2 regions of the Thermosinus carboxydivorans Nor1 genome follow, and region 2 is predicted to be linked to the other one. Evidence: riboswitches for the same ligand, from Rfam matches in the RefSeq annotation. Region 2 holds a riboswitch; the other holds the start of a gene.
The links. A riboswitch is a leader RNA that binds a small molecule or an ion and turns the genes downstream of it on or off. The one in region 2 is predicted to bind molybdenum cofactor.
Positions count from the first base shown of each region.

Region 1: another riboswitch for molybdenum cofactor. It lies ahead of TCARDRAFT_RS01965 (molybdate transporter family protein); the one in region 2 lies ahead of TCARDRAFT_RS09760 (aldehyde ferredoxin oxidoreductase family protein).

Region 1 is NZ_AAWL01000002.1:81,211-85,623, forward strand. Features, by position in the region: gene TCARDRAFT_RS01950 (sigma-54-dependent Fis family transcriptional regulator) at 1-1,101, opposite strand, end outside; gene nrdD (anaerobic ribonucleoside-triphosphate reductase) at 1,280-1,561, shown strand; gene TCARDRAFT_RS01960 (YqaA family protein) at 1,609-2,190, opposite strand; molybdenum cofactor riboswitch at 2,370-2,504, shown strand; gene TCARDRAFT_RS01965 (molybdate transporter family protein) at 2,544-3,704, shown strand; gene ilvD (dihydroxy-acid dehydratase) at 3,878-4,413, shown strand, end outside.
Region 2 is NZ_AAWL01000013.1:41,284-45,696, forward strand. Features, by position in the region: gene mobB (molybdopterin-guanine dinucleotide biosynthesis protein B) at 1-265, shown strand, start outside; gene moaA (GTP 3',8-cyclase MoaA) at 320-1,294, shown strand; molybdenum cofactor riboswitch at 1,378-1,487, shown strand; gene TCARDRAFT_RS09760 (aldehyde ferredoxin oxidoreductase family protein) at 1,523-3,244, shown strand; gene TCARDRAFT_RS09765 (hypothetical protein) at 3,374-3,568, shown strand; gene TCARDRAFT_RS09770 (molybdopterin molybdotransferase MoeA) at 3,574-4,413, shown strand, end outside.

The sequences.
Region 1 (4,413 bases), on a different contig from region 2:
CAACAAGACGTGGCCATGGCCGCGGGCCACCCGGGTGGCCTTTTCTTTAAGGGAGACGACCGCCGGCGCCTCGCCGACAATGCTCGCCAAGCTGTAGCGGGCCGTATACCCGGCCGCATGGGCCACCATGGTGCGCAAATCCTCGATCGGCATGGACACGGCGACCACACTGACTACCTGGCCATCACGCTCGAGCGGCACCACGGTCGTGATATCCTCGTAAGTCTTTTGCGGCGTGATCCAGGTGACTTCCTTGTTATAGGACGGGATACCGAGAAAGCCCTTGTAGAGCGGCGTGTGGCGGTAGTTGAGGACCACATCGCTTAAGTTAGGTGGCTCGCCGGTCTGCCCCTGTGGCGTTATTACCGACAGGCGGCTTTGGCCCAGGCGGTTGGTGTAAGCCACTTCGCCGCCAGGCAGGATATGGTATACGGCCAGCGGCACCGCATCCAAGATGGTCCGTTTGACGGCCAGGCGCCGCTCCAGCCGCAGGTAATTTTCCATGGCGTATTTCATAGTCAGCAGCAAAGACATTACCGCCCCGTAGGGGATCTCCTCTTGCTGCACCGAAACAAGCGTAAGAACATATTCGAGCTCGCCCTCCGGCATGACCGGTGCCGAGCAAGCGTCACCGGTCTGACACTCGGCAATCCACATCTCCGGTCCAAATAAGAGAAAGGGCGTTTGATGCCGGTAAGCGATACTGATGCTTGATGTCCCGATGTCCGCCTCGGTCAGCCGCGCCCCCTCCAGTTCGCCCGGCGTCATTTGGAAGAAGGGCAGGGCGTAACTTTTTAGGGCGTAGCATTCCTGATCCAAGAGTAGCAAGCTCAGGTTGTAGACATTAAAATGCTCCCGGATTTCCCGGAAGAGGCCGTCCAAATACGCGATAGCCACGCGGTGCCGCTCCCGCCGCCTGGCTAGTTCCTGCTTGTCCAGTTTTTTGAGCGGCGGCATGCGGTCAGTAGGCACCCCCGCCGCCCGACTGCGCTGCCACGACTCGGCCACCCAGGGGTGGACGTTAGGGTCTAGTTCTCCTTGTCTAACAAATTTATGGTAATAGGTTTGCAGTTTTTCTTTGCTGCGCCGCTCGCGAATCATTGCCCCTACCTCCTAACATATTTAAATATGCGTAAAAGAGCAAAATTTGTCTGTAAAGATATTATACCCGTTTCTTCTTTTCCCCTGCTCGCCGCAGCGCCACGGAAAAGAGAAATTCATTCTTTACCAATATTAATTCTTGATATATAATAAAAATAAAAAACTGGAGGGACTTACCATGGAAAACCTGGTAATCCATGGCGTGACTGTCACCGCCGACCCGTCGCTGACCACCGCCGAAATCACTGCTTTGGTCGAAGAAGAAATTAAACTCTGGCAGGGTAAAAACAAAATCCTTGGCAGGGTGGAACTTTCCTTAGACGGCGACAGTATCGTGGTGCGGGCCGTAGAAAAATCGCCGATCCGCCGCGTCCGCCGCATTACCGGCTACCTGAGTAGTCTGGAAAACTTCAACGATGCCAAGCGGGCCGAATGTGAGGCACGCGTCACCCATAGCTAGCAAAAACCCTGTAGCATCTTAGTTTTGCTACAGGGTTTTGTCCTATTTTATTCCGTCGGCGGAGTCGGCGCACCTGCTGACCGCAGCCGCCTGATGAGCACGCCCGCAACAATTACGACCGCGCAAATGACAAGGACGGTGTCGTCGGAATACTTTTTTATCAGGTCAATGGCCTGCGGCCCATAGTAGTAAATGAGCACCCCTTCCAGCAGGAAGCGTTTGGCCCGGCCAAAAGCGGAAGCAAGGAGAAAGACGCCAAAACTTATCCGGAAAACGCCGGCGCTGATGCTTACAAATTTATACGGAATGGGCGCCAGCGCCGCCAAAATAATCGCCCAGGGGCCATACGCCTCAGTCCAGCGCCGGATGGCAGCAATGTGCCGCTCTGGTACGATCCGTTTAATCAGCACTGCCCCATACCGGCCGCCGAGAAAATAGCCGATAACGCCGCCGGCTACCGACGCCGCCGTGGCCGCCATGGCGTAAACAATGGCTTTGTCCGGCGCGGCAAGCGCGAGCGGAATAAGCAAAAGGTCAGGGAGGACTGGCGAAATAAACGATTCGGTGAAAGACGCGATAACCAGCCCAATAAGGCCGTACTCTAAGAATAACTGCAGCAGCTGGTCCATACCCTTCCCTCCCTTCGCATGGCATTGACATAACCTAGCCGCCCGAGGCGAATCATTAATATGGTACCGGAAAAAACCGGCCGGTGTCAATGCATCTGCCAACAAGCGGCAAATTTATCACCGTTAAATTTTTCCATAACTCATTGTTTTTGCGTCTTTCCCCGCGCTATAATAATACATATGGAATACGCCTTCGAGCCTGTCCGCCTAAAGGTAGCGTCCCATGGCAGACTGGCCTGGGCCCGACGCCCACGGGGTATAGTTGGAAACGGCTATGCCTTCCCAGTTTGAAAAGGAGGTAGACAAATGATTAGCGTTTGGTTTACTACCCAGGGCAGGAGGAGCCTAAAGTCATGCGGCTAAACCGGTTTGAACTGGCCGGCAGCCTGGCTGACATCGGCGTCCTCCTGCCGCTTGTCGTTGCCCTGGCCGCCACAAGTGGCATTAACCCCTTCATTGCGCTCTTGGCCTGCGGGCTCTTTTATCTCGTGACAGGGCTGTATTACCGCGTGCCCGTTCCCGTGCAGCCCCTGAAAGTGTTCTGCACCGTAGCGCTGGCCGCAAGGCTTGCCCCGGAGATAATCCACGCCGGGGCGCTGCTCATTGGTTTTTTGTTCCTGGCGCTATCCATGCCGACCGTGATGCAGGCTATAAAAAAGCTCTTTCCCCTGCCGGTGATCCGCGGCATCCAGCTGGGCACCGGCCTGCTGCTGGTCGACAGCGGCATTAAGCTGTTCAAAACCCCTCAGGTCATTATCGGCGGACCGGCAGAAACGGTGGCGTTGTTCGGAATGACTTTGCCAGCCAGCCTGCTGTTAGGCATCGTCTTTACCGGCCTCTTGCTTATAGCCATGCCGCACCCCAAATATCCGGCCGCCCTTCTCGTAGTGACCGCCGGCGCCGCATTAGCTATTCTGTTCGGCGCCCGACTGACGCCCGCCAATCCGGCTACCTTTAGTCTGCCGGAACTCCCTGCCACTTCTGCCTTTCTCCAGGCCTTTTGGCTGCTCGTGCTGCCCCAAATTCCGCTCAGCCTTGGCAACGCCATCATTGCCACGGAAAACACGCTCAAAACCTATTTTGCCGGGCAGGCCGACCGGGTTAAAGCCAACCGGCTGGCCTTCGGCATGGGCCTTTTCAACCTGCTGGCCGGCTTGGCCGGCGGTATCCCCTGCTGCCACGGCTGCGGCGGCGTCACCGCCCATTACCGCTTCGGCGCCCGGACGGGCATGGCTACTGTTTTGGCCGGCCTGTTTTACATCTTGCTAGCGGCAGCGGTGTATTACTTTGGCGTCTCGGTCTTCGCATTTTTCCCTTACCCTATATTGGGTGTACTGCTCATTTATGTCGGCATTGAACACGGCCTGCTCATTCAGGACGTCCAGTCCCGTCAGGACCTGGCGGTTGTTATCATTATTGCGGCGGTGACGATGGCGACCCGGGACATGACGGTTGCCTTTCTCACTGGCATCGCCTTTCGGCAGATTATCGTTGTCCGGCGCATTCTGGAATAGCTATAAGCAAGGGACCGAGTCCGCTAACCCAGGACCGGTCCCTTCGCTGTTTATCGCCAGTTTACTGTCGGACAGATGTTGCAGCGCCGGCCGAACAGGTATATAATTGGTATGGAAAATTCTTTTAAATTCGAATTGACAAAAAGAAAATTTACTTAAAAGGAGTAAGTACCTTGGCCAACAGGCTCAGCAGCTTTTCCCCCTATCAGCGAGCGATTGCCAAAGGCCATCTCTGTTCCTGCGGCACGGCTTACGCTGACCTCGATAAGCCCATTATCGCCGTCGTTAATTCGTGGAATGAAATTGTCCCCGGCCACGCCCACTTGCGCGACCTGGCCGCCCACGTCAAACAGGGCATTGCCGATGCCGGCGCCTTGCCGCTGGAATTTAGCACCATCGCCGTCTGCGATGGCATTACCCAAAGCCACAGTGGCATGAAATATGTGCTGCCCAGCCGCGAACTCATCGCCGATTCCATTGAAATCATGGTGCGCGGCCACGGCATCTTTGACGGCATGGTGCTGCTCGGCTCGTGCGATAAAGTAGTCCCGGCCATGCTTATGGCCGCCGCTCGCCTCAACATCCCGGCCATTATGCTCACCGGCGGGCCGATGGTCAACCGGATCAAACCCAAACAATCGAAAGCGGCCCGGCAAAGCTTCATCCGCGGCGAAATCGACGAGAAGGCCCTGGTCGACGTGACCCTGGA
Region 2 (4,413 bases):
AGTTGAGCAGGAATTGACGCTTGACGAAGTAGTGTCGTTCGTGGACGGTGTAGATATTATTTTTACCGAAGGTTATAAACGGGAAGGCAAACGCAAAATTGAGGTATTCCGCCAAGCCGTCTGCGACCGGCCTTTATGCAGCAAAGAAGAGCTGCTCGCCGTCGTATCCGACGTCGTCCTCTATGACGATGTGCCCCACTTCGGTCTTGATGACGCGGCGCCGCTGGCCGACTTTTTGGTCGCTCACGTTTTGATAAAGGGCTAGTGTATAGGCCAGGCAAAAGATTGCAAAAGGATTGTACTAACGGGAGGTGAGGTAATGCGCGACGGTTATAACCGCTCTATCGACTATCTTCGCATCTCCGTTACCGACCGCTGTAATTTCCGCTGCGCCTATTGCATGCCCCCTGACGGCGTAAAGCTGCTGGATCATGCCGATATTCTGGCGTACGAGGAAATACTGTATCTGATCAAAGTCTTTAACAAATACGGGGTGAACAAAATCCGCCTAACGGGCGGCGAGCCGCTGGTGCGCAAGGGTATTGTCGATTTTATTCGCGCGCTCAGCTCGCTCGGCATTATTGATGATTTGTCGCTGACGACCAATGGCAGCCTGCTTGCGGATATGGCTGAAGATCTCAAAGCCGCTGGACTTCACCGAGTCAATGTCAGCTTGGATACGGTCGATCCTGAGCGGTTTCGGCGCATCACCGGAAGTGGCAGTCTGGAGCGCACGCTGGCCGGGATTGAAAAAGCTATAACTATCGGCCTGCATCCCGTTAAAATTAACGTCGTTCTAACCAGTGCCTTTATGGACAGCGACCTGAGCTATTTTATCGAGATGGTTTACCGCTACCCTATTGCTGTCCGGTTTATTGAATATATGCCGATCGGCTACGACGGTACCGGGCCGGGAATGGCGCCGGCAGAGGTTAAAGACCGGTTGAATGCCGCCGGTCTGGGAATGCTGGAGCCGGCGACGGGCAGTATTGGCAATGGTCCGGCCAAATATTACCGCTTGCCGGGAGCCAAGGGTCTCTTTGGCTTCATCACCCCGATTACGGAACATTTCTGCGGCGCCTGCAACCGCATGCGGTTGACGGCCGACGGCAAGCTACGGCCTTGCCTCTTATCCAACCGGGAACTGGATCTCAAAACGCTGCTTAGGGCCGGGGCAAGCGAACAACAGCTCGGCGAAGTTTTTCTCCGGGCGCTGTCGGAAAAGCCGGCCGGGCATAATTTAGCCGCCGGGCAACCTAGCTTTCGTCGAAAAATGTCGCAAATTGGCGGATAAAAAATGTGCTGATTGGTAAAAGAGAGCAGGAATTTGCAAAAAATTGCCGTACTTTAGAAAATAACAAACGCATAATAATATAGGGTGAGAGTGAGTTCCGAGTTACCATTGCCGTCCAGGCGTGGTAAACGTAAGGGTATGGGGAGAAATCCCCATGCCTGCCAGTGCGCAAAGGAAGTCCGTAATGGACTTCTTTTTATTTTTTAATAATTTACAGGGAGGGGTTTGATGTTTTACCGTGTCAACATGGCTACTTTGACCATCACGCCGGAAGACGGGGCGGCCTATAAAGGGCTTGGCGGCCGGGCATTAACTTCGCGTATTGTTAGCGCCGAAGTGGATCCCAACGCTCATCCGCTCGGCAAACAGAACAAACTGGTATTTGCTACCGGACTGCTCTCTGGCACGGGTGCTCCGAATGCCGGCCGCATGTCGCTCGGGGCCAAGAGTCCGCTGACAGGCACCATCAAGGAGAGCAATGTCGGCGGCGCCATGGGCCACAAGCTGGGGCGGCTGGGAATTGAAGCCATTATCGTGGAAGACTTGCCCCAAGATGATAAAACTTACGTTCTCAAGGTTGACAAAGACGGTTTATCCCTTATCGAAATGCCCGAGCTCAAAGGGCTAAACATCTATGATGCCGTTGCCAAACTGCAGGCTAAGTTTGGGGAAAAAGTGGCGATCGGTGTTATCGGCACGGCCGGAGAAAACAAGATGGCCTCGGCTTGTGTTGGTTTCACCGACATGGAAGGGGCGCCCACCCGGCAAGCGGGCCGTGGCGGTCTTGGCGCGGTCATGGCCAGTAAAGGCCTTAAGGCGATTGTCGTTGACGACACAGGTGTAAACAAAGTTTCCTTTGCCGACGAAGCCGCCTTCCGGGCCGGAGCGAAAAAACTGGCCAATGCCCTGCTGAAACATCCCGTTACGTCGCAGGGTCTGCCTACCTATGGCACTGACGTTTTAGTTAATACCCTGAGCGAAGCCGGCGGCTTGCCAACCCGCAACTTTAGCGTTGGCCGTTTTGAGGGCGCCAACAATATCGGCGGCGAAACGCTGCATGCCATCTGCAAGGAGCGGGGCGGCAAAACCGGCCACGCTTGCTCGCCCGGGTGCATCATCCGCTGCTCGAATATTTATAAAGACGCGGCCGGAAATGTGGTAACCGGCGGTCTCGAATATGAGAGCTGCTGGTCATTGGGCGCCGATTGCGGCATTGATAATCTGGACGACATCGCCGTTCTTAACCGTATGTGCGACGATTATGGCGTTGACACCATCGAGATGGGTGTCACGCTGGGCGTAGCCATGGAAGCCGGCCTGGCTAAGTTTGGCGATGGCAAGGCGGCCATTGAACTGCTCAAGGAAGTAGGCAAAGCTAGCCCGCTCGGCCGTATTCTCGGCGCTGGCGCCGCCGTTACCGGCAAGGCCTTCGGCGTCAGACGCGTGCCGGTTGTAAAGGGTCAGGCCATTCCGGCCTATGACCCGCGGGCCGTCAAAGGTATCGGTGTAACTTACGCTACTACTACCATGGGGGCTGACCATACAGCCGGCTACGCCGTTGCCGCCAATATTCTCGGGGTAGGCGGCAAAGTGGATCCGCTCAGTCCAGCCGGCCAGGTCGAACTTTCGCGCAACCTGCAAATCGCAACATCTTTCCTGGATAGCACCGGCCTTTGTTTGTTTGTGGCCTTTGCCATCCTCGACATTCCCGAAGGGCTCGATGGTATTGTCGAAATGTGCAACGCCCGCTATGGCTGGAACAAGTCGCTTGATGATTATCTGGAACTGGGCAAGCAAGTCTTGCGCGACGAACGGGCGTTCAATAAAGCGGCGGGTTTCAACGACGATGCCGACGACCTGCCTGACTTTTTCCGCACCGAACCGCTGCCGCCGCACAATACCGTTTTTGATGTGCCGAAAGAGGAGCTTAAGTCGCTCTTTAACTTCTAATCCGTTAATAAATAAAAACCGGACCTGCCGTTGGGCAGGATCCGGTTTTTATTTTGTGTATTGGAGGAATAAAATGGAATTTGGTGAATTAATCATTATATTATCTTTAGTATACAGGAGGCTGGGTCAGTGCAAGAATTGCGGGAAGAACTGCTCAACAAAGTACGGGCAGCGGCGCCAGACGGGAAGCTGTCCTGTGCCGCTGCGCACGAATTGGCGCAAAGTGAGGGCGTGCCGCCGCTCGTTATTGGCAGGGCGGCCAACGTTTTAGGAATCAAAATTCGCGACTGCCAATTAGGGTGCTTTGGCGCCCGCAAGGAGTGAATGCCGTGGATTTCTTCAACTGCCAGACGCTGACCGAGGCGCGTCGGCTTGTTTTGGCCTACGCCGCTAGCGCTGACATCGGCAGCGAGATTGTGGAACTGGCCGCCGCGGCAGGGCGCATTGCTGCGGTTGATTGTCTTTGCCGCGAGGAGCTCCCGTCTTTTCCTCGGTCTACCGTAGACGGTTTTGCCGTGCGCAGTGCCGACACCTTTGCCGCCGGGGAAGGAATACCGGCGCTGCTAACCGTCATCGGCGAAGTTGCCATGGGACAGACTACGACCTTAGTCCTGGGCCCGGGGCAGGCGGCAGCCGTCCCGACAGGCGGCATGCTGCCCGGCAATGCTGATGCTGTCGTCATGCTGGAGCATACCGAGCGGGTGGATGACCGGACCTTGCTGGTAACCAAACCCGTTGCGCCCGGTGACAATAGTATTGCCCGCGGCGAAGATGCCATGCCCGGTGCCGTGTTGGTGCGGCAGGGACAGAAATTAACGCCCCTTGATATTGGGGTGTTAGCCGCCTGCGGTTTTGCCAAAGTAAGCGTTTACCGGCGGCTTAAAGTTGGGGTATTGTCCACCGGCGACGAAATTGTCGATGTATCTGTCTCCCCCCAGCCGGGTCAGGTGCGGGATATTAATTCGTACGCGTTAGCGGCCTTGCTGGAGTCAGCCGGTTATACCGCCGTACGTTATGGCATAATCGGCGATAACTACGCAAGTTTGCAGCTAAAGTTGGCTGAGGCGGCAGCCGCATGCGACGCCGTGTTGGTTTCCGGCGGCAGCTCGGTCGGAGCGCGGGATTATACGGTCAAAGCGATCGAAGCGTTAGGCGGTCCGGGGGTTTTG